One region of the Burkholderia arboris genome, then DNA from elsewhere that is predicted to be linked to it. Evidence: riboswitches for the same ligand, from Rfam matches in the RefSeq annotation. Region 1 holds a riboswitch; each other region holds the start of a gene.
What was found. Region 1 has a riboswitch for cobalamin ahead of OHZ10_RS08715 (HoxN/HupN/NixA family nickel/cobalt transporter). Riboswitches for the same ligand answer to the same signal wherever they lie in the genome.
Positions count from the first base shown of each region.

Region 2: linked by a shared signal. The riboswitch ahead of OHZ10_RS32640 (CbtB domain-containing protein) and the one ahead of OHZ10_RS08715 (HoxN/HupN/NixA family nickel/cobalt transporter) in region 1 are both predicted to bind cobalamin.
Region 3: linked by a shared signal. The riboswitch ahead of OHZ10_RS27135 (TonB-dependent receptor domain-containing protein) and the one ahead of OHZ10_RS08715 (HoxN/HupN/NixA family nickel/cobalt transporter) in region 1 are both predicted to bind cobalamin.
Region 4: linked by a shared signal. The riboswitch ahead of OHZ10_RS13380 (FecCD family ABC transporter permease) and the one ahead of OHZ10_RS08715 (HoxN/HupN/NixA family nickel/cobalt transporter) in region 1 are both predicted to bind cobalamin.

Region 1 is NZ_CP109821.1:1,841,211-1,848,759, reverse strand. It holds gene cobN (cobaltochelatase subunit CobN) at 1-2,029, opposite strand, end outside; gene cobW (cobalamin biosynthesis protein CobW) at 2,036-3,124, opposite strand; gene OHZ10_RS08715 (HoxN/HupN/NixA family nickel/cobalt transporter) at 3,151-4,209, opposite strand; cobalamin riboswitch at 4,398-4,661, opposite strand; cobalamin riboswitch at 4,775-5,010, shown strand; gene cobA (uroporphyrinogen-III C-methyltransferase) at 5,121-5,930, shown strand; gene OHZ10_RS08705 (cobalamin biosynthesis protein) at 5,927-6,304, shown strand; gene cobO (cob(I)yrinic acid a,c-diamide adenosyltransferase) at 6,339-6,941, shown strand; gene OHZ10_RS08695 (cobyrinate a,c-diamide synthase) at 6,944-7,549, shown strand, end outside.
Region 2 is NZ_CP109822.1:3,394,998-3,402,546, reverse strand. It holds gene OHZ10_RS32650 (inorganic phosphate transporter) at 1-684, opposite strand, end outside; gene OHZ10_RS32645 (histidine phosphatase family protein) at 860-1,432, opposite strand; cobalamin riboswitch at 1,482-1,619, shown strand; gene OHZ10_RS32640 (CbtB domain-containing protein) at 1,653-1,862, shown strand; gene OHZ10_RS32635 (CbtA family protein) at 1,876-2,598, shown strand; gene OHZ10_RS32630 (LysR family transcriptional regulator) at 2,621-3,538, opposite strand; gene metE (5-methyltetrahydropteroyltriglutamate--homocysteine S-methyltransferase) at 3,667-5,961, shown strand; gene OHZ10_RS32620 (MFS transporter) at 6,059-7,384, opposite strand; gene speB (agmatinase) at 7,439-7,549, opposite strand, start outside.
Region 3 is NZ_CP109822.1:2,190,607-2,198,155, forward strand. It holds gene OHZ10_RS27105 (SDR family NAD(P)-dependent oxidoreductase) at 1-734, opposite strand, end outside; gene OHZ10_RS27110 (SDR family NAD(P)-dependent oxidoreductase) at 740-1,615, opposite strand; gene OHZ10_RS27115 (NADP-dependent oxidoreductase) at 1,646-2,638, opposite strand; gene OHZ10_RS27120 (Dabb family protein) at 2,683-3,315, opposite strand; gene OHZ10_RS27125 (hypothetical protein) at 3,305-3,649, opposite strand; gene OHZ10_RS27130 (AraC family transcriptional regulator) at 3,816-4,874, shown strand; cobalamin riboswitch at 4,964-5,156, shown strand; gene OHZ10_RS27135 (TonB-dependent receptor domain-containing protein) at 5,372-7,300, shown strand; gene OHZ10_RS27140 (TetR/AcrR family transcriptional regulator) at 7,411-7,549, shown strand, end outside.
Region 4 is NZ_CP109821.1:2,853,116-2,860,664, forward strand. It holds gene OHZ10_RS13375 (ABC transporter ATP-binding protein) at 1-377, opposite strand, end outside; gene OHZ10_RS13380 (FecCD family ABC transporter permease) at 374-1,489, opposite strand; cobalamin riboswitch at 1,532-1,783, opposite strand; gene OHZ10_RS13385 (hypothetical protein) at 1,938-2,288, shown strand; gene OHZ10_RS13390 (cell division protein ZapA) at 2,285-2,599, shown strand; RNA gene ssrS (6S RNA) at 2,681-2,862, shown strand; gene OHZ10_RS13400 (EVE domain-containing protein) at 2,934-3,395, shown strand; gene OHZ10_RS13405 (SIMPL domain-containing protein) at 3,577-4,317, shown strand; gene lgt (prolipoprotein diacylglyceryl transferase) at 4,429-5,319, opposite strand; gene OHZ10_RS13415 (LysR substrate-binding domain-containing protein) at 5,409-6,353, opposite strand; gene ilvD (dihydroxy-acid dehydratase) at 6,488-7,549, shown strand, end outside.

The sequences.
Region 1 (7,549 bases):
GCGCATCCTCGTCGCCCGCATCGCGCGGCGGCGACACGCTCAGTTCGTCATGCAGACGATGCTCGGCGATCGTTGCGAGGATCGTCTTGCGCAGCAGCTTCGCGCGCCGCGCATCGACCATCAGCGCTTCGTAGTATTCGTCGACCTGCCGCTCGAGATCCTGCAGCGGGCCGTAGTTTTCCGCGCGCGTGAGCGGCGGCATCAGGTGATCGATGATCACCGCCTGCGCGCGGCGCTTCGCCTGGCTGCCCTCGCCCGGATCGTTGACGATGAACGGATACAGGTGCGGCAGCGGCCCGAGCGTCAGGTCGGGCCAGCACGCGTCGGACAGCGCGACGCTCTTGCCCGGCAGCCACTCGAGGTTGCCGTGCTTGCCGAGGTGGATGACCGCGTCGATGCGATACGCGTCGCGCAGCCAGAAATAGAACGCGAGATACGCATGCGGCGGCACGAGATCCGCGTCGTGGTAGCTCGCATAGTCGTTCTCGCCGCGCGAGCGCGACGGCTGGATGCCGACGAACACGTTGCCCGCGCGCCAGCCGGCGATCGTGAAACGCCCGTGCCGCAGCGTCGGGTCGGCTTCGGGCGGCCCCCAGCGTTCGTTCAGCGCGTCGCGCACGGCCACCGGGAGCCGCGCGAACCGCGCGACGTAGTCGGCCAGCGGGAAGCTCTGGAATGCCGGGCGCAACGCGTGCACGGCCGCGTCGTTGGTCACGCCTTCGGTGAGCCGCGCGATCAGCGCGTCGCCGTCGGGCGGCAGGTCGGCCACCGCGTAGCCCGCATCGCGCAGCGTCGCGAGCACACGCAGCGCGGACGCCGGCGTGTCGAGCCCGACGCCGTTGCCGATCCGCCCTTCGCTTTGCGGATAGTTCGCGAGAATCAGCGCGACGCGCTTGTCGGCGTTGTCGAGCGTGCGCAGCCGGCACCAGCCGCGCGCGAGCGCCGCGACGAACGCGATCCGCTCGGCGTCCGGCTGGTAGCGCACGACGTCGACCTCGGTGTGCGGGCAACGGTATGCGAGCCCCTTGAAACTCACCGCGCGCGTGACGATGCGCCCGTCGACTTCGGGCAGCGCGATGTGCATCGCGATGTCACGCGCATGCAGGCCCTGGTTGTCGGCCACCCACGCGTTGCGATTGCCGCCGGACAGGATCACCTGCAGCACCGGCGCGTCGCCGGCAAGCACGTCGTGTTCGGGGCTGTCGATCGCGCCGGCCGCGAACGCGGTCGTGTTCAACACGAGCGCGACGCCGTGCGTGTCGCAGAGCTGCGTGATGACCTCGCGGCTCACCGCATCCTTCAGCGACGTCACCGCGATCGGCAGCGGATTCAGCCCCTCCTCGACGAGCGCATCGGCCAGCGCGTCGAACACGGCCGTGTTCGCGGCCTGCCAGTGCGCGCGATAGAACAGGATCGCGACGACGGGCGCGCCGGGCGTCCAGCGCGGCTGCCAGTCGTCGACGCTCGCGCGGTCGCGCGCCGGGTGATACAGCGCGGCGGCCGGCAGCGGGCGCGGCAGCTCGGGGGCGTCGCCGAACCCGAGCGTGTGGAATGCAATGCTGCGCAGCAGCGCGTCGGCGTTGTGTACGCCGCCCTCGCGCAGATAGCGCCACCACAGCCGGCACAGATCCGGCGTGACGGTACTCTTCGCGACGAGGTTCGGATCTTCCTGCAGATCGCCCGAGAACATCGCGAGCTGCTGCCCGCGCTTCGACGCGAGCGACACGGCCTGCTCGATCCCGTACGGCCAGTACGCCTCGCCGCCGAGATGATCGATCACGACCGTCTTCGCGTGGCGCAGCACGTCGTCGACATAGAAATCGACCGACGCCGGCTGGCGCAGGAACGTGACGTTCGCGAGCCGCACGCTCGGGAAACCTTCGGCCAAGTGCGGCACGACGCTCGCGAGCAGCGACAGCGTCGTGTCGGCCGAACTCAGGATCACGATGTCGGCCGGCTGCTGGTCGATCCGGACGACACCCTGCGTATCGTCGACGAAGCCGCCCGGCGTGGTGCGCAGCAGATGCATCGTGCGTTACGCCTGTTGCAGCTCGGCCGCGCACGCGGCGTCGAACGCGCGTTGCAGTGCGGCCGCGTCGAGATCCTCGCCGATCAGCACGAAGCGGCTCGCGCGCGTTTCGCCGTCCTGCCAGCGACGGTCGAAATAGCTGTCGAAACGGCGCCCGACCCCCTGGATCACGAGCCGCATCGGCGCGCCGGGCAGCGCGGCAAAGCCTTTCGCGCGGTAGATCGTGTGCGCTTCGACGACGCGCTGCAGCGCGGCGATCGTCGCTTCGCGCGTGCCGGCGTCGCCGGACACGACCACCGAGTCGAAATCGTCGTGATGGTGATCGTGATCGCCGTCGTCAGCCGAGCCGTGATGGTCGTGACGCAGGTGGATCGTTTCTTCCGACGCCGATTCGAGGCCGAGCAGCATCGCGAGGTCGAGCTCGCCGCGTGTCGCGCGCACGATCTTCACCTGCGGCGGGATCTCGTCACGGATCGCGGTTTCGATCTGCGCAAACTCCGCGTCGCCGACGAGATCGGCCTTGTTCACGATCACCAGATCGGCCGACGACAGCTGATCGGCGAACAGTTCGTGCAGCGGCGATTCGTGGTCGAGGTTCGGATCGGCGCGGCGCTGCGCGTCGACGGCCTGCGGGTTTTCCGCGAACTGGCCGCTCGCGGCGGCCGGCCCGTCGACGACGGTCACGACCGCGTCGACCGTGAAGCTGTTGCGGATCGTCGGCCAGTTGAACGCCTGCACGAGCGGCTTCGGCAGCGCAAGGCCCGACGTCTCGATCAGCACGTGGTCGATGTCCGCGCGGCGCTCGACGAGCGCTTCCATCACCGGATAGAACTCTTCCTGCACGGTGCAGCACAGGCAGCCGTTCGCGAGTTCGTACAGCTGGCCGGACGCTTCGCCCGGCGCGCCATCGGCGTCCTCGCAGCCGATGCCGCAGCCCTTGAGGATCTCGCCGTCGATGCCGAGTTCGCCGAATTCGTTGACGATCACCGCGATGCGGCGGCCTTCGGCGTGTTGCAGGATGTGGCGCATCAGCGTCGTCTTGCCGCTGCCGAGAAAGCCCGTGACGATCGTGACGGGAAGCTTGCGTAGGGTCATGGAATATCCAGGGTCGTAAGGGAGAGTCAGGCCGAGATCGTCACGTCGATCTCGTCGTAGCGCTTTAACCGGTAGATCAGGGCCGACACGAGCCAGCATGCGAGGAACAGGCCGATCACGACATAGCCGAGCATGCCGAAGTGCGACGCCACCATCGACGCGAAGTCCCACACCGGGCCCTGCAGCGACAGCTTGTCCGCGAGCAGCGCGAGCACCTCGATGCCGCCGATCAGCGCGGCGACCAGCACCGACACGAAGGTGATCGTCATGTTGTAGTAGATCTTGCGGATCGGCCGCACGTACGCCCAGCGATACGCGCCCATCATCAGGATGCCGTCGGTCGTGTCGACGAGCGTCATGCCGGCGGTGAACAGCATCGGCAGCGCCATCACGGACCAGAACGACAGCCCGCCCTGCACCTGCGCCGCCGAGATACCGAACAGCGCGATCTCGGTCGCCGTGTCGAAGCCGAAACCGAACAGGAAGCCGACCGGATACAGGTGCCAGCTGCGCGACACGAGCCGGAACAGCGGGCGGAACAGGCGCGCGAGCACGCCGCGCTGGTTCAGCAGCATGTCGAGATCGGCGTCGACGATCGGCTCGCCGCGCCGCGCGGCGCGAAAGGTCCGGTAGACGGAAATCAGGATCAGCAGGTTCGCGATCGCGAGCACCAGCAGGAAGAACGCCGACACGCTCGTGCTGATCACGCCGCCCCACGCTTTCATGCTCTCGAAGCGCGCGAGCGACGCGGCCGTGAGCGTCACCACGACCGACATCACGATCACGACCGTCGAATGGCCGAGCGAGAAGAACAGGCCCGCGCCGAGCGGGCTGCGCCCCTCCTGCATCAGCTTGCGCGTGACGTTGTCGATGGCCGCGATGTGGTCGGCGTCGACCGCATGACGCAGCCCGAACACGTACGCGAGCAGCGCGGTGCCGAGCAGCACGGGCTGGCCGTGGAAAGCGGCGAATGCCCAGATCCACGCGCCTGCGTTGAAGGCGATCAGCAGCGCATAGATCGCGACGATCTTGCCGCGCAACCCGGACGGACTGTCGTTGAACAGGCGAAACAACGAATCGGGCATGACGCTCCTTGGCGAACGGTCGACATGAAGAATGCCAACACGGCCGTCGCTACGCGGCCCCGCGCGGTCCGGCCCTTCATCGCACCGGAACATGCGCACTCGCGCAGGCGGCCGGACGTCGGGAATCGGGAAACGCTCGGGTGTCGGGCACGCTACGGTCGTGGACGATGCGCCGCCTCCCCGCGGCGCTGAACCCCAATGTTTAGGCCGGTATCCGGACTGACGAACACGCCGCTTCGCCTTCCCGGATGCGCAGGGCATCCAGTGGCGGTCGTCCGCATGCGGGCGGCATGCGGCGAAGCGGCGCTGCATCGCGGCGGGCACGATGCGTTCGCTTACCGTTGCGGGGGCAGCACAGGTTGGCTCGACTGCGACGCAGGCAAGCTCCCTGTTTCCCGTTTAACTGCGCACGCCGGAAGGCGCGCGCGAGCACCAAAACGCGTGCGAGTGTAGGCGGCGGGGGCAGGAGCGTCAAGGCGGCACGGGCCGCGGGACTGCGTTCCGCACCGCCCTCGCGCCGCGCCGGAGGCCTTCCGTGGCCGGTTCGCGCGGGCGAACCGTGTGCTATCGTATGCGCCGCGTTCGGTGCTCGCATGCGCATTCCGTGCATGCAGTTAAACGGGAAACAGGAGGCGGATGACCGCCCGGCCTGTGCTGTCCCCGCAACGGTACGCCGCCTGCGCGACGCGCTCCCCGCGCACGCGCCCAGGCCGCCCGCGATGCCACTGCCCTTCACCGGGCGGGAAGGCTGCGGCCTGGCAAGCGGCCAGCCCGGATACCGGCCGACGCAAGGGGCGAGCCCGATGCTCGCCGAACGCCCGATCCGCGGGGGACGGATGGGGTGCGCATTCCGCCCGCGTTCGCGCGGGCTTCGCCCGATCCGTCATGCATTGCCTGTCCGCCGGCCGCCGATGTGCCGCCCGCCTTTTCTTTTCCACTGTTTCGACACGGTGCGTACCGTGCCGCGTGCGATGAGCCGCGCCTGGCTCATCGGCGCCGGCCCCGGCGACGCCGACCTGCTGACGCTCAGGGCCGTGCGCGCGATCGGCATGGCCGACGTACTGCTCGTCGACGATCTCGTGAACCCCGACGTGCTGCGCCATGCGCGCACCGACGCGCAGATCGAGCACGTCGGCAAGCGCGGCGGCCATGCGTCGACGCCGCAGGACGCGATCGTCGCCGCGATGCTCGCGCATCTGCGCGCGGGCCGTAGCGTCGCGCGGCTCAAGGGCGGCGATCCGTTCGTGTTCGGCCGCGGCGGCGAGGAACTGGCCGCGCTTGGCGCGGCGGGTTTTCCGGTCGAGGTCGTGAACGGCATCACCGCCGGCATCGCCGCGCCGGCCGCACTCGGCATTCCGGTCACTCAGCGCGGCGACGCGCAGGGCGTGATCTTCGTCACGGGCCATGGCGCTGGCGCCGACGAGCCCGACTGGCGCGCGCTCGCGGCCACGCGCATGACGATCGTGATCTACATGGGCATCCGCCGGCTCGACACGATTGCAGCGGCGCTGCGCGAAGGCGGCCTGCCCGGCGATACGCCGTGCGCGGCGATCGAGAACGCGACGCGCCCCGAACAGCGGCACGTGCTTGCGACGCTCGACAGCCTCGTCGAACGCGTCGGCGCGACCGGACTCGGTTCGCCGGCGATCGTCGTGATCGGCCGCGTCGCGGCGCTCGCGGACGATCCGGCGGTGCGTGCGGCGCTCGGCGGCCGCGCATGATGCGTGTCGCGCTCGGCATCGGCTTTCGCGCGGACGTCACGGCCGCGCAACTCGATGCCGCGATCCGCGCAGCGTTGGCGCGTTACCCGGCCGCCGAACCGGCGCTCGTCGCGACGCTCGCCGACAAGGCGCGTGCCCGTGCGCTGCGCACGCTGTGCGCGCGACGCGGCTGGCCGCTCGTCGCATTCGACGCGATGCAGCTGGCGAGCCGTCCCGAACTGGCCGCGAGCGGTCCGTCGGACGCCGCGCTTGCACGCTTCGGTGTTGCGGGCGTGGCCGAGCCCTGTGCGCAGCTTGCAGCGCCGCGTGGCCGCCTGCTGGGCCCCAAGTCCATCCGGGACGGCGTGACGGTCGCGCTCGCCGGCCCGCTCTGAACCCTTTGTTTCGCTTTCGACAGGACGATTTCCGATGAAGACCGATGCCGAATCCCATCAGCGGATGACCGAACGCCGCCGCGCCGGCCACGAGAAGAAACAGGCCGCCGCCACCCACGAAAAGGGGCTGCTGATCGTCAATACCGGCAACGGCAAGGGCAAGAGCACGGCTGCGTTCGGCATGGCCGTGCGCGTGCTCGGCCATGGCATGCGGCTCGGCGTCGTGCAGTTCATCAAGGGCGCGCTGCACACGTCCGAGCGCGACTTCCTCGGCGCGGTTGCCGAATGCGATTTCGTGACGATGGGCGACGGCTATACGTGGAACACGCAGAACCGCGACGCCGATATCGCGACCGCGCGCAAGGGCTGGGACGAGGCGCGCCGGATGATCGAAAGCGGCGACTACCGCATGGTGATCCTCGACGAGCTGAACACCGTGCTGAAGTACGAATACCTGCCGCTCGACGAAGTGCTCGCGGCGCTTGCCGCGCGCCCCGCTTCGGTCCACGTCGTCGTGACCGGGCGGCATGCGCCCGATGCGCTGATCGACGCGGCCGACCTCGTCACCGAAATGCGGCTCGTCAAGCATCCGTACAAGGAGCAAGGCGTGAAGGCGCAGCGCGGCGTGGAGTTCTGAGCATGCCCGCCTGCCCCGCGCTGTTCGTCAGTGCGCCCGCGTCGGGCCAGGGCAAGACGTCGGTGACGGCCGGCCTCGCGCGGCTGCACCGCCGGCTCGGCCGCCGTGTGCGCGTGTTCAAGACCGGGCCCGACTTTCTCGATCCGATGCTGCTCGAACGCGCGAGCGGCGCCCCCGTGCATGCGCTCGACCTCGGGATGGTCGGCGAGGCCGGCTGCCGCGCGCTGCTTGCCGATGCCGCGCGCGACGCGGACCTGATCCTGATCGAAGGCGTGATGGGGCTGTTCGACGGCACGCCAAGCAGTGCCGATCTCGCAGCCGCGTTCGGCGTGCCGGTCGTCGCGGTGATTTCCGCGAAGGCGATGGCGCAGACGTTCGCGGCGATCGCATTCGGGCTCGCACGGTTCAGGTCGGGGCTGCCGTTTCACGGGGTGCTCGCGAACCGCGTCGGCTCGGCACGTCATGCGGAATTATTGCAACAGGCGCTGCCCAGCGACCTCCGCTGGCTCGGGCACGTACCGGCCGATGCGGGCATCGCGCTGCCGGAGCGGCATCTCGGCCTGCACCAGCCGGCCGACATCGACGATCTCGAGGCACGGCTCGATCGC
Region 2 (7,549 bases), on a different replicon from region 1:
CGCCGGAATCCGCACGAGCGCCTTCAGCACGAGGAGCAGCAACGACGCGCACAGGAAGCCGACGATCGGCGAGAACAGCAGCGACTTGCCCACGCCGAGCGCCTGGCCCCAGTCGACGCCGCTCGTGCCGGACGGCCCGTGCATCAGCTGGTTCATCAGCCCGACGCCGATGATCGACCCGATCAGCGTATGCGAGCTCGATGACGGCAATCCGAAATACCAGGTTGCGAGGTTCCACACGATCGCGGCGATCAGCAGCGCGAACACCATCGCGAAGCCCGAGCCGCTGCCGACCTGCAGGATCAGCTCGACCGGCAGCAACTGCAGGATGCCGAATGCGACTGCGCCGCTCGAGACCATCACGCCGAGGAAGTTCCACATGCCCGACCAGATCACCGCGACGTTCGGCGTCAGCGAGTGCGTATAGATCACGGTGGCGACCGCGTTCGCGGTGTCGTGGAAGCCGTTGACGAATTCGAAGCCGAGTGCGATCAGCAGCGCGGCGCCGAGCAGCAGGTAAGGGAACAGCTTTCCTTCGCGGACCGGTGACAGATCGTCGATCAGGTGCGTGGCGATATAGACGGCGCCGAGCACGAGCACCAGCAGGAAGACGGCATAGCCGACCTGCCTGGTGCGTTCGACGGAGCCCGGCGTGTTCGGTGCGGACGAAGCAGGTTGATTCATGACGGCATCTCGTAAGGGAACCGCGTCCGATCCTAGCTGCGGCTAGCCGTCAGTTTGATGACAGTCGGGAGGACGAACGGTGTGTCTTGCAGATGCGTAAGGTGATTGAAGGCATGCATTCGTGACGCGACGTACCGGCACGCATCGTTGCCCACATCGTGAGCGCAATGCGGGCCTACGCGTTGCCGTCCGCAATCAACGTCCATCCATCCGGCGATGCAACGAGCGTCGTGCAGGACAGCGGCGCGACGCCGATACGGGTTGCCGCCCTGGAATCCATCCGCAGCGCATGGGCGGCGGCCGCGCGAACGATCGGCGCATGCGTGATCGCGACGATGTCGCGGTCGTGTCGCAGCGCATTCAACCATGTGCCGACGCGGCGCATGGCTGCTTCGAACGATTCGCCGCCGTGCGGCGCCGCGGACGGGTCGCCGATCCACGTACCCAGTTCGTCCGGCAAGTCGCGTGCAAGGTCGTGCAAGCGCTTGCCGCGCCAGTTTCGGCAATCGATGTCGCGCAGCGCGTCGTCAGTTTCGGAGCGCAGACCGAGTGCGTCGGCGGTCTGCCGTGCACAGCGTGCAGGGCTGCACAGCGCGAGCGAGCCGGCGATGCTTGCCCACCGGTCGCGCAATGCAGCGGCTTCGGCGAGCCCGTGTGCATCGAGCGGATCGTCGTCGGGAAACGTGCCGGTGCGCATCGCCCGGGTCGATGCATGCGCGATCAGGTACAGCGTGGCAGGCAGGGTCATGTCGGGCTTTGTAGGATCCGGGCCGGGGGCAATCGTTCGCGAGCGGTCCCTTCATTCCGCGAACGTTCGCGCGTACAATTCGCCCGATACGAAACGCGGAAGCCGGTGCAATCCCGGCGCGGTCGCGCCACTGTAACCGGTGATCGATGATCCCGGAAGCCAGACCTGCCTTCGTACCCATCCAACATTTGCCGGGGCGCGATTCCCCTGAGGTGCATCCATGAGCGAAGCAGTGCTGAAGCCGGCAGTCGTGCCGGCACCCATCCCCGTCCGTGAACTGTTGCCCTGGGCCATATTCGTCGGCCTGATCCTGTTGCTCGCGCTTTATTTCGTCGGCGCGGAACAGGGCGCAACGTCGCTCGTGCCGGGCATGTACGTTCACGAATTCGTCCACGACGGCCGCCATCTGCTCGGCTTTCCCTGCCACTGACGCGGAGGTCAAGATGGTCGGAAAGCTGCTCATGCGCGGGATGCTCGCAGGCATCGCCGCGGGCCTCCTCACGTTCGGTTTCGCGAAAATCGTCGGCGAACCGCAAGTCGATCAGGCAATCTCCTTCGAAGAAAAAGCCGACGCTGCCAAAGGCGAGGCACCGGAGCCCGAACTGGTCAGCCGCCACACGCAGGCCGGCCTCGGCCTGCTGACGGGTGTCGTGACCTACGGCGCGGCATTCGGCGGGCTGTTCTCGCTGGTCTTCGCGTTTGCCTATGGGCGAGGCAGCCGCCTCCCCGCGCGACCGCTGGCCGCGTGGCTCGCGCTGGCGGCGTTCATCGCGCTCGTGATCGTGCCGAACCTCAAGTACCCGGCCAATCCACCGTCGGTCGGCGATCCCGACACGATCGGCTATCGCACGGGCCTGTTTTTCCTGATGATCGCGATCTCGGTCGCGACGATGGTGTTCTCGGTCAGCGTGCGCCGCCATTTGCTGGCAAAGCTCGGCCAGTGGAACGCGTCGATCGTCGCCGGGCTCGTGTTTGTCGCGATCATCGCGGCCGTGCAGATCGGGCTGCCGTCGGTCAGCGAGTTACCGGCCGATTTCCCGGCGGCCGTGCTGTGGAAGTTCCGCGTTGCGGCTATCGGCATGCAGGTGATCATGTGGACGACGATCGGGCTGCTGTTCGGCGCGTGGGTCGAGCGCAGCGAACGCATCGGCCTGCGCGCCGCCTGACGCGCAGCGCAACCGGGCGCGCCTAGCGCAGCATGCGCGGCATGCGCGGCGCGCTCCACGTCGATTCGCGCGCCAGCGCGACGAACGCGGCCAGATAGTCGATCGAGGCGTCCGCTTCGCGGATGCCGAGGAAGATCTGCTTCGCGATTCCCTTCTTGCCGAGCTTGACCGGCACGACCGGCATCCGGTCCGCGTACTCGTCGGCCAGCCATCTCGGCAGCGCGGCCACGCCGCGTTCGCTCGCCACCATTTGCAACATGATGTCGGTCGTCTCGATCGACTTGTGCCGCCGAGGCACGATGCCGGCCGGCGTCAGGAACTGGTTGTAGATGTCGAGCCGGTCGGTTTCGACCGGGTACGTGATCAGGATCTCGTCGGTCAGTTGCTCGGGCGTCACGTAGTCGGCGTTCGCGAACCGGTGCGAGTCGGCGACCACCAGCACCTGCTCGTAGTCGAACACGGGATCGAAGCGCAGGCCCGGCTTGTTCAGCGGATCGGGCGTCACGAGCACGTCGATGTCATAGCCGAACAGCGCGCCGATACCGCCGAACTGGAAGCGTTGCTTCACGTCCACGTCGACGTCGGGCCAGCGCGACAGGTACGGCGACACGACCTTCAGCAGCCACTGGTAGCACGGGTGGCACTCCATCCCGATGCGCAGCGTGCCGCGCTCGCCCTTCGCGTACTGCTTCATCCGCTCCTCGGCAAGCTCGAACTGCGGCAGCAGCCGGTTCGCCAGTTTCAGCAGATATTGGCCGCCCTGTGTGAGCCGCAGGCCACGGCCTTCGCGGTCCCAGATCGGCGTGCCGAGCTGCTGCTCGATTTTCCGGACGGTATGGCTGAGCGCCGATTGCGTGAGGTGCAGCGCATTGGCGGCCGCGGTCAGTGAGCCCTGGCGCTCGACTTCACGAATGACGACGAGATGGAATCGTTCCAGCATGGATTTTGCCTGTGCAACGAATGCATGAGAAATTTTAATGGATAAATGAAATAATGCCATTTTATTTCATGGTTTGAAATCCCTATGATGACTGCCGGATCTTCAATTTTTCTCTGGACGGCAGCTTCATGGTTACGACACACAACCTCGGTTTTCCGCGCATCGGCGCGAAGCGCGAACTCAAGTTCGGTCTCGAGCGCTACTGGAAGGGCGAGTCGTCGCGCGACGCGCTGAAGGCGCTCGGCACCGAGCTGCGTCAGCGCCACTGGCACGACCAGCGCGATCTCGATCTCGCGCCGATCGGCGACTTCGCGTTCTACGACCAGGTGCTCGACATGAGCTTCACGCTCGGTAACCTGCCGAAGCGCGTGCAGGACTTCCACGGCGATGCGCTCGACAACTATTTCCGCGTCGCGCGCGGCCGCTCGGCGCAGTCGGCGGAAGAACACGCCGCATGCTGCGGCGGTGTCGCGGCCGGTGAAATGACGAAGTGGTTCGACACGAACTATCACTACATCGTGCCGGAGTTCCACGCGGACACGAACTTCTCGCTCGACCCGTCGCGCCTGCTGCAGCAACTGGCCGAGGCAAACGCGCAGGGCGTGAACGCGAAGCCGGTGATCCTCGGCCCCGTCACATACCTGTGGCTCGGCAAGGCGAAGGACGAATCCGATCGGCTCGCGCTGCTGCCGAAGCTGCTGCCCGTGTACGGCGCGCTGCTCGACACGCTGACCGCGCAGGGCGTCGAATGGGTGCAGATCGACGAACCGATTCTCGTGGCCGAGCTCGATGCCGAATGGCGCCAGGCGTTCCGTACCGCGTATGCCGCGCTGGAAACGCGCCGCATCAAGGTGTTGCTCGCCACCTACTTCGGCCAGCTTCAGGACAACCTGACGCTCGCTGCCTCGTTGCCGGTCGACGGCCTGCATGTCGACGCGATCAACGCACGCGACGAAATCGACGCACTGGTACGTGAACTGCCGCCCGAGCGCGTGCTGTCGGTGGGCGCGATCAACGGCCGCAACATCTGGAAGACGGACCTGAACGCGACGCTCGACTGGCTCGAACCGCTCGCTCAGCAGCTCGGCGATCGCCTGTGGCTCGCGCCGTCGTGCTCGCTGCTGCACGTGCCGGTCGATTTCGCGAGCGAGGAGAAGCTCGATGCGGAAATCCGCTCGTGGCTTGCGTTCGCGCTGCAGAAACTCGACGAACTGACGGTGCTCGCGACCGCGCTGAACGAAGGCCGCGACAAGGTGGCCGATTCGCTCGCCGCGAATGCCGCCGCGATCGATTCGCGCCGCCGCTCGCCGCGCGTGAACAACCCGGCGGTGAAGGCCGCGATTGCGCGCATCGACGCGCAGCTCGGCAACCGCGTGAGCCCGTACACGCAACGTGCGTCGAAGCAGTCGGCACGACTGAACCTGCCGGCCTTCCCGACGACGACGATCGGTTCGTTCCCGCAGACCGCCGAAATCCGCCAGGCGCGCAGCCAGTTCAAGGCCGGCGCGCTGGACGAGGCCGGCTACCGCACGGCGATGCAGGCCGAGATCGAACGCAGCGTCCGCGAGCAGGAAGCGCTCGAACTCGACGTGCTCGTGCACGGCGAAGCCGAGCGCAACGACATGGTCGAATACTTCGGCGAGCAGCTCGACGGCTACGCATTCAGCCAGTTCGGCTGGGTGCAGTCGTACGGTTCGCGCTGCGTGAAGCCGCCGATCCTGTTCGGCGACATCAGCCGCCCGAAGGCCATGACGGTCGAATGGATCGCGTACGCGCAGTCGCTGACGACCAAGCCGATGAAGGGCATGCTGACCGGCCCCGTGACGATCCTGAACTGGTCGTTCGTGCGCGACGACCAGCCGCGCTCGGTGTCGTGCTACCAGCTCGCGCTCGCGATCCGCGAGGAAGTGCTCGATCTCGAGAAGGCGGGCGTGCGCGTGATCCAGATCGACGAGGCCGCGCTGCGCGAAGGGTTGCCGCTGCGCCGCGTGCAATGGGGCGAGTACCTGAAGTGGGCGGTCGAGTCGTTCCGCATCACCGCGAACGGCGTGCAGGACGAGACGCAGATCCACACGCACATGTGCTATTCGGAGTTCAACGACATCATCGTGTCGATCGCGGACATGGATGCGGACGTGATCACGATCGAGACGTCGCGTTCGGACATGGAGTTGCTCGACGCGTTCGACAACTTCAAGTATCCGAACGAAATCGGGCCGGGCGTGTACGACATCCATTCTCCGAACATCCCGACGCAGGCGCACATCGTCGGCCTGATGAAGAAGGCGGCCGAACGGATTCCGGCGGAACGCCTGTGGGTGAATCCGGATTGCGGCCTGAAGACGCGCCAGTGGGCGGAAGTGATTCCGGCGCTGACGAACATGGTCGCTGCGGCGAAGACATTGCGCAGCCAGGTGCAATAACCTGACGCACGTTGTGCGCCGCCGTCGCGATCGAAAATCGGACGGCAAAAAAACGGCCCGCAGAAGCGGGCCGTTTTGCGTCACGCGTGCACGTGCGTTACGCGGTGCGTGCGGCGCGCGGCAGCGCGTCGTCCTGCTTGCGGGGCGCGCCGACATCGTCGATGCTGACGCGGCGCGAGATCAGCCACACGCACAGCGATGACAGCACGGCCGCACTCATGTACTGGATCGCGAGCGGCCACCATTGCGGCGCGGTGTTCTGCGCGATGATGGTCGCCACCAGCGGCGTGAGGCCGCCGGCGAGCGCGCCGCACACCTGGTATGCGATCGAGATCGCCGTATAGCGGATGCGTGCGACGAAGATGCCGCTCACGAAACCCGCGACGACCGAGTAGTAACCCGATTCCGCGAGCGTCGCGAGGCCGACGCCGACCGTGATCGACACGGGCGTGCCCATGTGCACGAGCGGCAGCATCAGGAACGGGACGATCGCGGCCCATGCGCCGGTGATCAGCAGCACGCGCGTGGTGCCGAAGCGCTGCGCGAGGAACGCGGCCGCGAGTTGCACGACGAACTGCAACACGGCGACGATCGTCATGCAATGCAGCACCATCGACCGGTCGAGCGACAGGAACTGCGTCGCATAGCTGATCATGAAGATGTTGCTGAAATACACGCCGGCGATGCCGTACACGTTCGCGCCGATCGCGAGCAGCAGCAGCGGCCAGTACTTGAGCGCTTCGCGCAGCGGCTTTTGCGCGATGTTGCCGCTCTTCCGGACTTCCTCGAACTCGGGCGACTCGGACACGCTCGCACGGATCACGAAGCCAACGATCAGCAGTACGGAACTTGCGAGGAACGGCACGCGCCAGCCCCAGCTCATCATGTCGTCCTTCGACAGCGTGCTGATCGCGCCGAACGCGAGCATCGACAGGATCAGGCCGCTCGCGCTGCCGAGCTGCGCGAACGACGCGAAGAACGTGCGCTTGCCTTCCGGTGCATGCTCGCCGGCGAGCAGCACCGCGCCGCCCCATTCGCCGCCGACCGCGATACCTTGCAGCACGCGCATCAGCACGAGCAGGATCGGTGCGATCACGCCGGCTTGCGCATGGGTCGGCAGCAGGCCGATCGCGACGGTCGACACGGCCATCAGCATCAGCGTCGCAAGCAGCGAACGCTTGCGGCCGAAGCGGTCGCCGAGATAGCCGAACATCACGCCGCCGAGCGGCCGCGCGAAGAAACCGACCGCGAACGAACCGAACGACGCGAGCAGGCTGATGAAGCGGTTTTCGCCGGGAAAGAACAGCGGCCCGAACACGATGGCGGCGGCGGTCGCGTAGCTATAGAAGTCGTACCACTCGATCGTGGTGCCGACGAACGAAGCGAGCGCCGCCCGCTTCGGTTGCTTGACGGAAGTCCCCATCTTGATGTGTGCTCCTCTGGAATCCTTTGATTTGGAATAGTGTGGGTGCCGGGATCAGTCGCGGTACGCGACGCCCGGCAGCACGCACAGCAACTCGTACGCGAGGTTCGCGCCGAGCAGCGCCGTGGTGCCGAACGGATCGTACGGCGGCGCGACTTCGACGAG
Region 3 (7,549 bases), on a different replicon from region 1:
AGCCAGTAGCGCCCTGCGCGGATGCCGTCGAACACCCGCTCGGCGAACGCGTCGGGCGTGAGTCCGTGTGCGTTCAGCATCGAGCGCATCGTGTCGACGAAACCCTGCACCTCGGGCCGGTCGTGCGCGGCGCCGAACGGATCGTTGAAGATGCCCGACTGCACGGGGCCCGGCGCGAGCAGCGACACGCCGACCGGCGCGCCGAGCATCTTCAGTTCGCCGTACAGCGATTCCGTCAGCGCGACCACCGCGAATTTCGTTGCCGAATACGGCGACATCAGCGGGCTCGGCAGGAAGCCGCCGACCGATGCGGTGTTCACGACCCGCGCCGGCACGTTGCGCTCGAGCATCCGCGGCACGAAGCTGCGGATCCCGTTCAGCACGCCGTGCACGTTGATCGCGAAGCTGCGCTCGAAGCGTTCCGGCGTGATTTCCCAGCTGAAGCCGGTCGCCATCACGCCCGCGTTGTTGAACAGCAGGTCGACGCCGCCGAAGCGCCGCCATGCGGCTTCGGCCAGCGCGTCGACCGCTTCCGGCCGGCTCACGTCGGTCGGCACGCACAGGACGTCGGTATCGAGCGTCGCGGCGAACGCGTCGAGTTTCGCCGGGTCGAGATCGGCCAGCACGACGCGCATGCCGAGCGCCGCGGCATGGCGCGCCAGCCCGCTGCCGATGCCGCTGGCCGCGCCGGTGATCACGGCGGTGCCGCCGTCGAAGCAAATCGAATTCGTCATGTCAGTCAGCGTCCTGTGGGGTCGATGAGGGGATGCGCATACTCGGGAATCACCGGTGGCGGCAACGATGTGCGGCCGTCGAGCGAACGCACCGCGAGTTGCTGCGCGAGCGGGAAATGCAGGCTGTGCGTGACGAGGCCCGTGCGTTCGCGCGCCGGCAGGCTGCACAGCGCGAGGGCGGTTTCGGCGAGATACGCGACGTCCTCGGTCGGATAGCCTTCGGGGATGTAGCGGGCCGCGCCCGGCGTGCGGATCGCGGTGCTCGGCGCGACGAGGTTCACCGCGATGCCGTCGGCTTCGAGTTCGGCCGCGAGCCCCTGCGTGAAGCGCGACAGCGCGGCCTTCACCGCCGCATAGACGGTCGCGCCGCCCGCGCGCGAAAAATCGTCGAACGGCCGCAGCGGCGGCAGCGCCGTCACCGAGCCGACGTTGACGATCCAGCCCGCGCCGCGCGCGCGCATCAACGGGATGGCGGCCTGCGCCAGCGCGAACGGGATGCGCAGATAGTGCTCGATCGTCGTGTCGAACATCGTCATCGGCATCGCGTCGACGCACGCGTAGTCGGCCACGCCCGCGTTGTTCACGAGGATGTCGAGGCCGCCGGCGGCCTGCGCCGCGCGCCCGACGAGCGCGTCGCGCTCGGCCGCGTCCGACAGGTCGCCCGCAAGCGCGATCGCACGGCCGCCGGCCTGTTCGATCAGCGCAACCGTTTCGGCGAGCGTGCCGGCGGTGCTGGCCGATTGCGTGAGGCTGCGCGCCGTCACGACGACGGTCGCGCCTTCGGATGCGAGGCGCTGCGCGATCGCGCGGCCGATGCCGCGGCTCGCGCCCGTCACGAGCGCGCACTTGCCCGCGAGGATCCGGGATGGGGTGTCGGTCATGATGTCTCCAGTCATTTCGATGCGTGTTGTTCAGCCCGCGATATCCGCAACGTGCAGCACGAACTTGGTTTTCGCCTCGCCCGTTTGAACGAGATCGAGTGCGCGGGCCGCCTGTTCGAGCGGGAAACTGTCGAAGCGCGGCACGCGCAACGCGCGCCGGCCGAGCCGTTCCGCGATCGACGCGAGCGTGGCGCCGCTCGGCATCCGGCTGTAGGTCAGCGCGACCTGCAGCCCGCGGCGCGCGGCTTCGGCGCCGGTCGCGGCCAACCGTTCGGCGTCGCCGGCCGCGAGCGTCATGATGTTCACGAGCGTGCCGCCCGGTGCGAGCAGGTCGAGCGCATCGGGCAGCGTGCCGCCGCCGACCGCGTCAAGCACGAGGTCGATGCCGCCGGGCGCCCACGTGCGGATGGCGGCGTCGATGTTCCCGGCGCGATAGTCGATGGCGATCTCTGCGCCCAGCGATTCGACCGTGTCGCGGTTGCGCGCCGAACACGTTGCCGCGACCCGCGCGCCGGCCTGCGCCGCCAGCTGGACCGCGAACGTGCCGACCGCACCCGCGCCGCCATGCACCAGCACGGTTTGTCCGGCACGCAGCCCGCCGTCGTCGAACAGGCCGGCCCACGCGGCCAGCGCGGGGGTCGGCGTCGCGGCCGCTTCCGCAAGACTCACCGCGTCGGGCAAGCGCACGACCGAGTCGTGGCGCACCGCGACGTATTCCGCATACGCACCCCAGCGCCCCGCGCCAACGTCGGTCTGCGCGAACACGCGCATGCCGGGTTCGAACCCGGCGACGCCGTCGCCGACCGCTTCGACGATTCCCGCCGCATCGAAACCGATCACGAACGGGAACGTGTACTGCATGAACGCGCCGAGAAAGCCTTCGCGGCATTTCCAGTCGGCGGGATTGACGCCCGCGTACGCGACGCGGATCAGCACGTCGCCGGGGCCCGGTTTCGGCGCCGGCACGTCGGCCAGCCGGAAGGCGTCGGAATGACCGACGCGGTCGATCAGAAGCGCTCGCATCTTCGTGTCTCCAGTGGTGTTGTCGGTTGGGTGTGCGCGGCGCTTCACGCCGCCGTGTCGGCCAGCAGGCTCGACGCGAGCGGACAGAACGCATGCGAGATCGCATCGACCGTCCAGTCGGGGCTTTCGGCATCGAACCGGCGGTCGACCCAGCCCCAGTGATACGGATGCAGCAGGTACTCGCCGAGCAGATCGTCGACCTGCGCGAATTCCTGTTGCCACACGTGCGTCCAGGCGCCGGGGGTTTCGATCCGGTTCAGGCGCCAGTTGCGGATGCCTGGCATGAACGCGGGCATGTGCAGCAGTTCGTGCTCGAGCGAGGCAACCTGTGCTTCGCTTGCCTGCGGGCGTACCCGCAACATCAGCGTGCGCCACACGCCGTCGCGTAACGCGGGTTCGCGCAGGCCGCCGCCGATCGCGCGGCACGCCGCGCCGTCGAGGCGCGCAATGCCGGGCAGTTGCGCCAGTGCGGCGAAATCGGCTGCGGAATCGGCGGATCGTTCCTCGCGCAGCACATCGAGCGTGTAGTCGCCCGCGCCCCAGCAGCCTTCCAGATTGCGCGCGAGCGTCACGCGTTTCGCGCCCGGCAACGCCTGCGCGGCCTCGCGCAATGCGTGCTCGATCGCTTTTGCAGCGTGATCCGTCAAAACGAATACCTGCGCGGTGTCATGCCGCATGGTCGGCCTCCGTCAGCGCGGGCAGCGGCGTGTCCGCGTCCGTCATCACATGGCGGCGGCGCGCATCGCACAGCCCGTCGACCGCCATCCAGAACGCCACCACGTCGCCATCGGTCATCGCGCGCATCCGGTAATAGGAATACGCATCGTCGACCTGCCACGTCAGCCACAGCGTGCTCGGCTGCCCCGGCACCGCGACGGGCGGCGACACCCAGCGGCCGGCCGCCGTCAATCCGCGTGCCGCATGGCCCGGCAGATAGCGGTCGCGCAGCAGCGCGAGCACGTCGGGAATGCGCTCGGGCGCGAGCGTGATTTCGTCTACGATCTGGATCATTCGCGTATCGTCCGTGGTCGTTCGGGTCGGGATGGCTGGCCGGCCTACGCCGTTCCGGCGAGGCCGAAGGCGGCCGGCGTGGATAGCATTCTTGCGTGGGCGCAGCTCAAGAACCCCTACCGGCTCGCTCACCGGCCCCTGTCGCAGCGATCAGATCGGGAGACTCATGAAACAGCGTGTATTGCCGGCGAGCGGACGCGTGCTGCCGGGTCTCGACGCGCGCCTGCTGAGCGAACTCACGCGCAGCGGCGCGCCGCCGGCCGACCGCACGGCGCAACCGCAGCAAGCGGCGACGACGCCGGGCGGCTTCGTCGCGCTGTACCGCGACGCGATCGTGCGGCTCGAGGCGCAGGTCGCGCGCGGCAACGGCCATCCGCCGATGCGCAAGCAGGAAGTCGACCTGATGTGCCGCTGCCTGCTGAGCTGTGCGACGCTCGCCGACGCGATCCGCTGCGCGCGCGACTTCTGCGAGATGCTGACGCCGCGCGCCGGCGTGCTGTCGCTCGCGGTGCGCGACGGCCACGCGACGTTCCGGATGGACTCGCTGCGTCGTACGCGCAGCCCGGCCGCATGCCTCGTCGACTTGACCGGCCTGTTCTGCTATCTGCAGCTGTTCGGCTGGCTGATCGGGCAACCGCTGCGGCCCACTGGCGTGTGGCTCGGCCATCCGCGCCGCGACGACGCGGTGCCGCTGCTCGGGCTGTTCAACGCGCCGGTCGACGTCGGCCGGAAAACCTACGGCTTCGCGTTCGACGCGACGCGGCTCGATTGCCGCGTGATCCGGCAGCCGGGCGAGCTCGACGCGTTTCTCGTCGACTTTCCGTTTCGTCTGATCGATGCGGCGCCGGCCGTCGTGTCATGGGCGCAGCAGGTGCGCGGTTTTCTCGATGCGGCGCTCGCGCGCGAACAGGCGCTGCCGGCGCTCGCGGAACTGGCCGCGTGGCTCGGCGTCAGCGACGCGACGTTACGGCGGCGGCTCGCGGCGGAAGACAGCGGCTATCACGTGCTGCGCGAACAATGCCTGGCCGATGCGGCACGGCGATGCCTGCACGAGACGGACTGGCCGATTACGCGCGTGGCCGCGTATCTCGGCTTCGGCGGCGAAGAAGCATTCCGGCGCGCGTTCGTGCGCTGGACCGGCGTCGCGCCGAGCCGGTTCCGGCGCGAGCGCTGGGCGCCCGATCACCCCGATTCTTCAGACGAAAAACACGACACCGGCGCATAAGCGAAAGGATTCGGAAAGCAGTTGCCGGGTAATGACGTTTTTTCGCATCCCCGCGCGGCGCGGCAATTGACGCGCCCGAGCGCACGCCATTACCCTTGCGCGCTGATGGTTCCCGGAGACGGGATCAAAAGGGAACGCAGGAGGGGCAACGCCTCGAAACTGCGGCTGCCCCCGCAACTGTGAGCGGCGAATCCGTGCCACTGCATGCCACTGGGAAACCGGGAAGGCCTGCACGGATGACGACCCGCGAGCCAGGAGACCTGCCATCGACCCGAGGTCCAGCAGCCGCACCGGGCGGGGTGTCCCGATGCGCAAGCACCGCCGTTGGCGGTCGCCCGTTGCATGGACGACCCGACCTCAGGATCCGTCAGATGCCCTTCGTTCCCGAATCCGCTTCCCAGCCGGAAGCGTCGCACCGACACGCCGTCGGCATGCACAACCTGCCCGCCCTTCGCTCGCGACCGCCGTACGCGCAACACGCCTTCTCCCGCTGTCTCATGAACATTCGCCACCTGCTCGCCACGTCCGCCGCCACCGCGCTGCTCGCCCCGATCGCCCATGCCGCCGGCGACACCGCGCTCCAGCAGCCGCCCCAGCCGGCGGAAAGCGTCGACCTGCCGACGATCAGCGTGACCGACACGCGTCGCCTGCCCGAATCGTTCGACGGGCGCTATGCGACGACCCAGGTCCTCACGCGAACCGACCTCGACCGGCTTTCGCCGAGCGACCCGAGCATCACTCAGGCGCTTGCGACGCTGCCCGGCGTGACCGTTTCGCAGAACGGCGGCCCCGGTTCGTCCGCATCGGTCAGCATCCGCGGCTCGTCGGCGAGCCAGGTCGCCGTGTTCATCGACGGCATCCGCATCGGCTCGCCCACCACCGGCATCGCGCCGTGGGCCGACCTGCCGACGGAAGCGTTCGAACGGGTCGAAGTGATCTCGGGCCCGGCCGCCGCGTCGTTCGGCGCCAACGCGATGGGCGGTGTCGTGCAGCTGTTCACGCGCCGCTCGTCGAGCCAGCCGAACCAGACCACCGTGTCGTTCGGCGGTGGGTCGAACAAGACGTTCGACACGCAGTTGCGCACGTCGGGCACAGTGCCGTCGACCGGGCCGCTCGCCGCGCTCGGCGGGCTCACCTACTCGCTCGGCCTGCACACGTACAACACGGCCGGCATCGATTCGACGCGGCCGGTCTTGCCGTATCACGAGGACGGCCGCAATCCGTATCACGCGCAGGATCTCGATGCGCGCCTCGGTTACGCGCGCGACAACTGGTCGGTCTCGACGTTCGCGCTGTATCACCGTTCCGACCTGTCCTACGACAACAGCGGCTATCCGAACCGCCAGCTCGATCACCAGCTGACGACCGGTCTCGCGTTCCATCTCGACATCACGCCCGATACGCAGTTCGACCAGTCGTTCGGTTATGCGAACGATCGCCAATTCCTCTACGCGAGCGATCCGGCCATCCCGACCGACCAGATCAATTCGCAGCGCATCAGCACGTCGACCTCCCTGACCCATCAGGAGCGCGGGTTCCACCTGTTCGGCCTGCCGCTATCGGGCGAGAGCAAGCTCGGGTACGACTTCACGCGCGAACAGGCGTCCCTGCCGATCGACGCGCCCGGCGGCATACCGACGCGCAACGACTCCGCGTTCTCGCTGCATCAGTCGGCCACGCTCGGCAGCGTGACGCTGTTCCTCGCGGGGCGTCGCGAGATCATCGCCGGGCAAGGCGTGAACACCGGCAATGCCGCGCTGTCGTGGGCGATCACGCCGGTCTATACGGCGCGCGTGTCGTACGGCAATGCGTTCCGCCTGCCGAGTTTCAACGACCTGTACTACCCCGGCTACGGCAATCCGAACCTCAGCCCGGAACGCAGCACGTCGGTCGAGGCCGCGCTCGACGCGAACACGTCGTACGGCACGTTCACCGCCGCGATCTACGACACGCGCGTCAGCAACCTGATCGCGTACAACCCGGCGACGTATTCGCCGATGAACATCGGCCGCGCGCATATCCGCGGGATCGACCTGTCGTACAAGGGGACGATCGGCCGCTACACGCCGGTGAGCGTCGCGATCGGCCTCCTGAATCCGCAGGACGAGACCCATGACAGCTGGCTCAACCGCCGGCCGCGCCAGACGGTCAGCCTGAACGTGGACCACACGTGGGACGAACTGCACCTGCACGCGCTCAGCACGGGGGCGTCGCTGAACTACGGCGGGACGACCTTCGACGATCCGGTCAACACGACGTACCTGCCGTCGTACCTGACCGTGAACCTGCGCGCGTCGTACCGGATCAATTCGCACCTGACGGTGTCGGCCACGCTGTCGAACCTGTTCGACCGGCAATACATGACCGCGTACGGCTACAACACGCTCGGGCGGACTGCGTTCGGCAAGGTCAGCTACACGTTCTGACGGCGCGTCGCCTCGGCGCCTGCGTCGCGGGCGCCGGCACGCACGGGAAATTGACATCGCAGCAAAACCTAATAGAATTAGGTTTTTGACTAACCTGCATAGCATCCGCCATGGCACGTGCCGGCATTACCGTGGACAAGCTCGTCGAAGCCGGCGCGCAGCTCGCCGATGAAACCGGCTTCGAACAGCTCACCGGCGCAGCGCTCGCGCGGCATTTCGACGTCAAGCTGGCCAGCCTGTATTCCCATA
Region 4 (7,549 bases), 1.0 Mb from region 1:
CCGTCGCGCTCCCAGCCCCAGCCGCCGAGATACGGAAAGCGGTTGAGCAGCACCGTGTCGAACACGGTCGCGCTGAACGCATCGTGCAATTGCTGCAGCATCAGCGCGCGGCGTTGCGCAAGTTGTTCGGGGCGCCACACGGCAAGCGGCCGGCCGTCGATCTCGACGTGTCCGCCGGCCGGCGGTTGCAGCCCCGCGAGCGTCGCGAGCAGCGTCGTCTTGCCTGCGCCGTTCGGCCCCGCGACACACCAGATCTCGCCTGGGCGGAACGCCTGCGTGAAGCGGTCGAGCAGCGTGCGCGCGCCGGCCGTCAGCGTCAGGTCGACGGCCGCGCAGGTCATGTCGCCGCCATCGGCGTGTCGTGCGGCATCCGTCATCGCATCGGTCTCCTCAACAACATCCACAGGAACACCGGTACGCCGATCAACGCGGTCATCACGCCGACCGGCAACTGCGCGGGCGCGATCGCGGTGCGCGCGAGCAGGTCGGCCGCCATCACGCCGCCGCCGCCCGCGAGCATCGCGGCCGGCAGCAGCATTCGCTGGTCGTTGCCGAATGCGAGCCGCAGCGCATGCGGCACGACGAGTCCGACGAAGCCGATCGTGCCGGCCGTCGTCACCGCGGCCGCGGCGGCCAGCGACGCGACGAGATAGATCCGCATGCGCAGGCGCGCGACGGGCACGCCGAGCGCCTGCGCAGTCGCATCGCCGCGCAGCAGCACGTTCAGTTGCGGCGCGGCCGGCAGCGCGACGCAGGCGGCCAGCAGCAGCGCACTCCATGCGAACCACGGCGCCGTCACGCCGTTGAGGTCGCCCGTGAGCCAGAAGATGATGCCGCGCAGCCGCGCATCGGGCGCGAGCGACAGCAACAGCGTGACGAGCGCGCCCCACCCTGCCGCGATCACGACACCGGTGAGCAGCAAGCGTGGCGACGCGTCGCGCGAATCGCCGCGCCACAGCTCGCGGCGCGCGAGGCCGAGCACGAGCGCGACCGAGACGAGCGAGCCGGCAAATGCGGACGCGTCGACGAGCCACCACGCGCCGCCCGCGATCATCGCGACGAGCGCGAAGCCGGCCGCGCCGCCGGACACGCCGAGCACGTAGGGTTCCGCGAGCGGGTTGCGCAGCAGCACCTGCAGCAGTGCGCCGGCGAGCGCGAGCAGCGCGCCGCACGCGAAGCCGGCGAGTGCGCGCGGCAGGCGCAGCGTGCGGACGATATCTGCGAACAGCGCATCGCCGCCATGCGGCACGAGCGACGCGAGTGCCTGCCACGGCGACATCGGCACGCTGCCGATCGACAGCGACGCGACGAACAGCAGCGCGACCACGGCGGCCAGCGCGGCCCAGATCGCGGCGGCGCGCGCGGCGCTCATGCCGTGCACGGCCGCGCGCATGGCGCGCGGCGCATCCGATTGAGGGTGCCGGCCGGACGTGACAGGGACGCCGCGCGGACGATTGGGGTCAGCATCGAAGAACATTCCGTGAAGCATTGCGCGCCCCGCCTCCCCGCAGGCCACGCGTCACGAAGCCCATGCGGGCTTCCCGTCTCGGCCGGTATCCGGGCTGGCGGCGGTCCGGCTCGCCTTCCCGCGCGTTTCACGCGCAGTGGCCCGCGCCCGCGTGCGACATCTGCACGCAAAACGCGCCCGAGCCGGCCTGCGTCAAGGGACGCGGCCGCTTACCGTTGCGGGGGCAGCGCAGGCTGGTGTGCTCCCGGAGCGCACGCCCTGCTTCCCGTTTAACCGCGCGTGCCACGCGCGAGCACCGAGGCGGCGCCAGTTTAGGAGCGGGTAACGCGAGCGTCAAGGAAGCGTCCGGACACGTACGGGAAGCACCGATTCACGGCAAGAAGCAGGGGTGTTACGACTGGAAACGTTACAGATGTCGGATTGCACGGTATTCCGCGCTAAAATGCTGGGTCTTTAGAGGACGCAGCAAATGCTCAACGAACTCGAAACCTTATCTCAAAATATTGGCCGTCTGATTTCGCTGAACAAGCGCTATCACGCGGAACGGCTCGCGCTCGAGGAGCAGGTCGCGCAATTGCGCGCGGAAGCGGACACGGTCCGCGCGGAACTCGCGGAACTGCGCGACGAACGCAATGCGCTCGCGGCCGAGCGTGACACGCTGTCGGCAAAGATCGACGACGCCCAGGTGAAACTGAACGCGATTCTCGAAAAGCTGCCGCGCTCGAAAAGCGCGGAGCAAGCCGACAACCAGCTCGACCTGCTGGATGCGCAGGCGCGTCCGGATGGCGATGACGCGGCCAGCCACGGAGAACATGCATGAGCACCAAGCAGATCGAAGTCTCGATTCTCGGTCAGGCCTATCGGCTCGCCTGTTCGGCCGAGACCGAAGCGGCGCTGCTCGAGGCCGTCGCGCGGGTCGACGCCGAAATGTCGAAAATCCGCTCGAACAGCTCGGTACGCGGCACCGATCGCATTGCGGTGATGGCGGCGCTGTCGCTCGCATCGGAATTGCTGCGGCTGCAAACGAGCGTGCGGCACGGTGAAGCATTTCCGGCGGAGGAAATCCGTCGTACAATGCACCAGATGAACGAACAGCTCGGCGCGGTGCTCGCACAGCACGAGACGCAGTAACGTTTTAATCGATGCGTCGATTCCCCTTGATCTCTGCGATCAACGGTGGTCAAATTGGCGCATCGAATCACAGTTCAGTCAGCTTCCCTGCCTGGTTCGCCAAGGTCATATATTCCTTGAACCAATGCCATGTGCACGGTTGCGGAAATTTGTAGCACGGGCGCGCGCGTCACTCTGTCTGATGTACCCGAAGTGCTGCTAACTGCGACCAATTCTGAACCCCAGGTTCAGGATGCCGGCCTAGCGGCCAAGGCGGGGGCCTATCCAACGGCATCGGGCACGTCCCGGTGCCGTTTTCTTTTGTAGCAGCCTCTTTCTGCGTCGATCACGATCCATGCAATACTGGCTGATGAAGTCCGAACCGGACGAAGCAAGCATCGACGATCTCGCCAATGCCCCGCAGCGCTCGCTGCCGTGGACCGGCGTGCGCAACTATCAGGCGCGCAATTTCATGCGCGACACGATGAAGATCGGCGACGGCGTGCTGCTCTATCACTCGAGTTGCCCCGAGCCGGGCATCGCGGGCCTCGCCGAAGTGTCGTCGACGCCCTACCCCGATCCCACCCAGTTCGATCCGAACAGCCCCTATTACGACCCGAAATCGACGCAGGAAACGCCGCGCTGGCTGCTCGTCGACGTGCGCTACGTGAACAAGTCGCCGCTCGTGCCGCTCGCCGCCCTGCGCGAACACGACGAGCTCGCCGACATGCGCGTGCTCGCACGCGGCAACCGGCTGTCGATCACACCCGTCACGCGCGCCGAATGGCGGTTCATCACCGAAAAGCTGATGAAGTAAGCGCGCGCCAAAGGTCAAATCTGGTCAGCACGTGCTGCCGTCACGGAACTCGCGGCACTTTCGCGCAGCCTAAGCAACCGCTGCCGGTCGATCGGGCCGGCTGTCGTTTTTTTCGTCGCGCGGTACGCCCGCGTCGCGCACGCGCAATCCGCGTGCGCGCCCTCGCACAAGGAGTCCAACAATGACCAAGAAATCCGCACTCGCGCTGTCGCTCGCCCTCGCCGCCGCCGTTCCCGTCGCGCTGACGCTCGCGTCGCCCGCCGCGCACGCGCAGACCGCAAACCCGCATTTCCCCGAGCCGGCGGGTGTGCTGTCGCTGTCATCGCAGGCCAGCGCCGACGTGCCGCAGGACATCATCCACATCACGCTGTTCTACGAGCAGCAGGCCAAGGATCCGGGCAGCCTCACGGCGCAGTTGAACCAGCGCGCCGATGCGGCGCTGTCGCAGGCGAAGGGCGTATCGGGCGTCACCGCGCACACCGGAGCGTTCTCCGTGTATCCGAGCACCGATCGCGACGGCAAGATTTCCGCGTGGCGCGGCCGTACCGAGGTTGCACTCGAATCGCGCGATTTCGCGGCGGCGTCGAAGCTGGCGGGCCAGTTGTCGAACCTGATGCAGGTCGCAAACGTCGAGTTCTCGCTGTCGCCCGAAGCACAGCGCACGGCCGAGCAGAAGCTCACGACCGAAGCGATCAAGTCGTTCCGCGCACGCGCGGACGAAGCCGCGAAGGCATTCGGCTACAGCAGCTACACGATCCGCGACGTGAATGTCGGCAGCGGCCGCAACGTGCAGCCGTACACGCGCATGATGGCAATGGCCGCGGCACCGATGGACAGCGCGAAGATGAGCGCACCGATCGCGGTCGAAGGCGGCAAGGCCACCGTGTCGGTCACCGTCAACGGCTCCGTGCAGATGAAGTAACGCGCATCGCGCAGCTGCCGAAAACGAAAAACGCCGGCCCGAGGGCCGGCGTTTTTTGTTTGCCTTCACGTTGTCGAAGCACGCGTCGATTGCGCGCGCATCGATTTCACATCACGCAGCAGCGTTTGCCGCGCGGCGGCGATACGCCCAGATCATCAACGCGATGCCCGCGAGGATCATCGGCAGCGACAGCCACTGCCCCATCGACAGGCCGAGCGCCAGCAGGCCGAGGAAATCGTCGGGCTCGCGTGCGAACTCGACCGTGAAGCGTGCGAGGCCATAGCCGATCAGGAACAGCGCGGACACGGCGCCCATCGGCCGCGACTTGCGCGAGAAGAAGAACAGCGCGAAGAACAGTGCAACACCTTCGAGCGCGATTTCATAGAGTTGCGAAGGATGGCGCGGCAGCATCTGGTATTGCATGAACACGTCGGCGAGATGCCACTTCTCGACGAGCGCCGGATGCTTCGGCAGCCAGGCCGCATCGTCGCGCATCGCGCCCGGGAACAGCATCGCCCACGGCGCCGTCGGATCGGTCACGCGGCCCCACAGTTCGCCGTTGATGAAGTTGCCGAGCCGCCCGGCCGCGAGCCCCGTCGGCACCATCGGCGCGACGAAATCGGTCACCTGCAGCCAGTGCCGCTTGCGCTGCCACGCGAACAGCACCATCGCGAGCGTCACGCCGAGGAAGCCGCCGTGAAACGACATGCCGCCTTCCCACACCTTGAACACGTCGAGCGGATGCGAGAGGTAGAAATCGGCCTTGTAGAACAGCACATAGCCGAGCCGGCCGCCGAGCACGGTGCCGAGCACGCCGTAGAACATCATGTCGTCGATGTCCTTCGCGGTCCAGCCCTGCGCCGCGACATGCGGCAGTTTCAGGCGGATCCGGCCGACGACGATCGCCGCGATGAAGCCGACGAGATACATGAGGCCGTACCAGCGCACGGCCAGCGGCCCGAGATGGATCGCAACGGGGTCGAAATTCGGGTGAATGATCATGGGTTAGCGAAGAAATTTTCGAATACGGTACGGCCATGGCATGTGTGCAGCGCCGCGCGTTGGACGGCACCCGCGCGCCATCGTTCACGTCACGCGGCAAGACCCTGCGCGCGCACGACGTCGATGAAGCCGGCGAGCACGGGGCTCACGTCGCCGGTGCGCCACACCAAACCCGTCTCGACGACCGGCGCGTGACCGGCAAGCGGCCGGTAGACCACGCCGGTGCGCCGCAGGTTACGCAGCGATTGCGGCACCAGTGCGACGCCCATGCCGGCCGACACGAGGCTGACGATCGTCTGCATCTGGATCGCCTCCTGGCCGATGCGCGGGGTTTCCCCCGCCGCGCCGTAGCAGCCCGTAATGATGTCATAAAAGCCGGGCGCCAAACGACGTGGAAAGATCACGAGCGGCAACGCGGCCACTTCGGCGAGATGCACGGGCGCGTCTTCGGGCGCGTCGGACGCTGCGGCCGGCGATCCGGCGGCCGGCGACCCGGCGGCCGGCATCGCGACGACCAGCGGCTCACGCATGACGGGCAGGTACGACAACCCGGCCGCATGGCGCGGCGGCACGGGCGGAATGACGAGCCCCGCGTCGATGCGCCCGGCGACGAGTTCGTCGATCTGCACATCGCTCGTCGCCTCGGCAAGCTGCAGGCGCACCTGCGGATAGCGCGCGCCGAACGCACGCAGCAACGATGGCAGCAGCCCGTAATCGGCGGTCGACACGAATGCGAGCGACAGCGAACCGGCCTCGCCGCGCGCGAGCCGTCGCGCCAGCGGCGGCAGCGCATCGGCCGACGCCAGCAGACGGCGCACGTCGGGCAACAGCGCCGCGCCGACCGCCGTCAGCGCCACCGAGCGCTTGGTGCGCACGAACAGCGCGACGCCGAGCGCGTCCTCGAGCGCCCGGATCGCCTGCGACAGCGGCGGCTGCGTCATCGACAGGCGTTCGGCCGCGCGGCCGAAATGACGCTCTTCGGCGACGGTCGCGAAATAGCGCCACTGGCGCAGGTCGGGTGTCGGATCGGCCATGCTCGACTCATTCATGTAACGACTTAATAAGCGACAAATAATATATTGGACATCCCAATCCGGAAACTCCATTCTTGATTGATCCGAACCGGCGCGCCCGCGCGAGCGACGCCCACACAACGATGGAGCCCCCCATGTCGTACAACCGTCGCTCGAAGCACATCACGCAAGGCGTGGCCCGCTCGCCGAACCGCTCGATGTATTACGCACTCGGCTACCAGAAGGACGATTTCGACAAGCCGATGGTCGGCATCGCCAACGGTCATTCGACGATCACGCCGTGCAATTCCGGCCTGCAGCGCCTGTCGGACGCGGCCGTCGACGCCGTGAAGGCCGCCGGCGCGAACCCGCAGATCTTCGGCACGCCGACGATTTCGGACGGCATGTCGATGGGCACCGAAGGCATGAAGTACTCGCTGGTGTCGCGCGAGGTGATCGCCGACTGCATCGAGACCTGCGTGCAGGGCCAGTGGATGGACGGCGTGGTGGTGGTCGGCGGCTGCGACAAGAACATGCCGGGCGGCATGATCGCGCTGGCGCGCCTGAACGTGCCGGGCATCTACGTGTACGGCGGCACGATCCGCCCCGGCCACTGGAAAGGGAAGGACCTGACGATCGTATCGTCGTTCGAGGCCGTCGGCGAATTCACCGCAGGCCGGATGTCGCAGGAGGATTTCGAAGGCGTCGAGCAGAACGCGTGTCCGACGTCGGGCTCGTGCGGCGGCATGTACACCGCAAACACGATGAGTTCGTCGTTCGAGGCGCTCGGGATGTCATTGCTGTATTCGTCGACGATGGCGAACCCCGACGACGAAAAAGTCGATTCGGCCGCCGAATCGGCACGCGTGCTCGTCGAGGCCGTGAAGCGCGACCTGAAGCCGCGCGACATCATCACGAAGGAAGCGATCGAGAACGCGGTGTCGGTGATCATGGCCACGGGCGGCTCGACCAACGCGGTGCTGCACTATCTCGCGATCGCGCACGCGGCCGAGGTCGACTGGACGATCGACGACTTCGAGCGCATCCGCAAGCGTGTGCCCGTGATCTGCGACCTGAAGCCGTCCGGGAAGTATGTCGCGACCGACCTGCACCGGGCCGGCGGGATTCCGCAGGTGCTGAAGATCCTGCTCGATGCGGGGCTGCTGCACGGCGACTGCATGACCATCACCGGCCGCACGATCGCCGACGAACTGAAG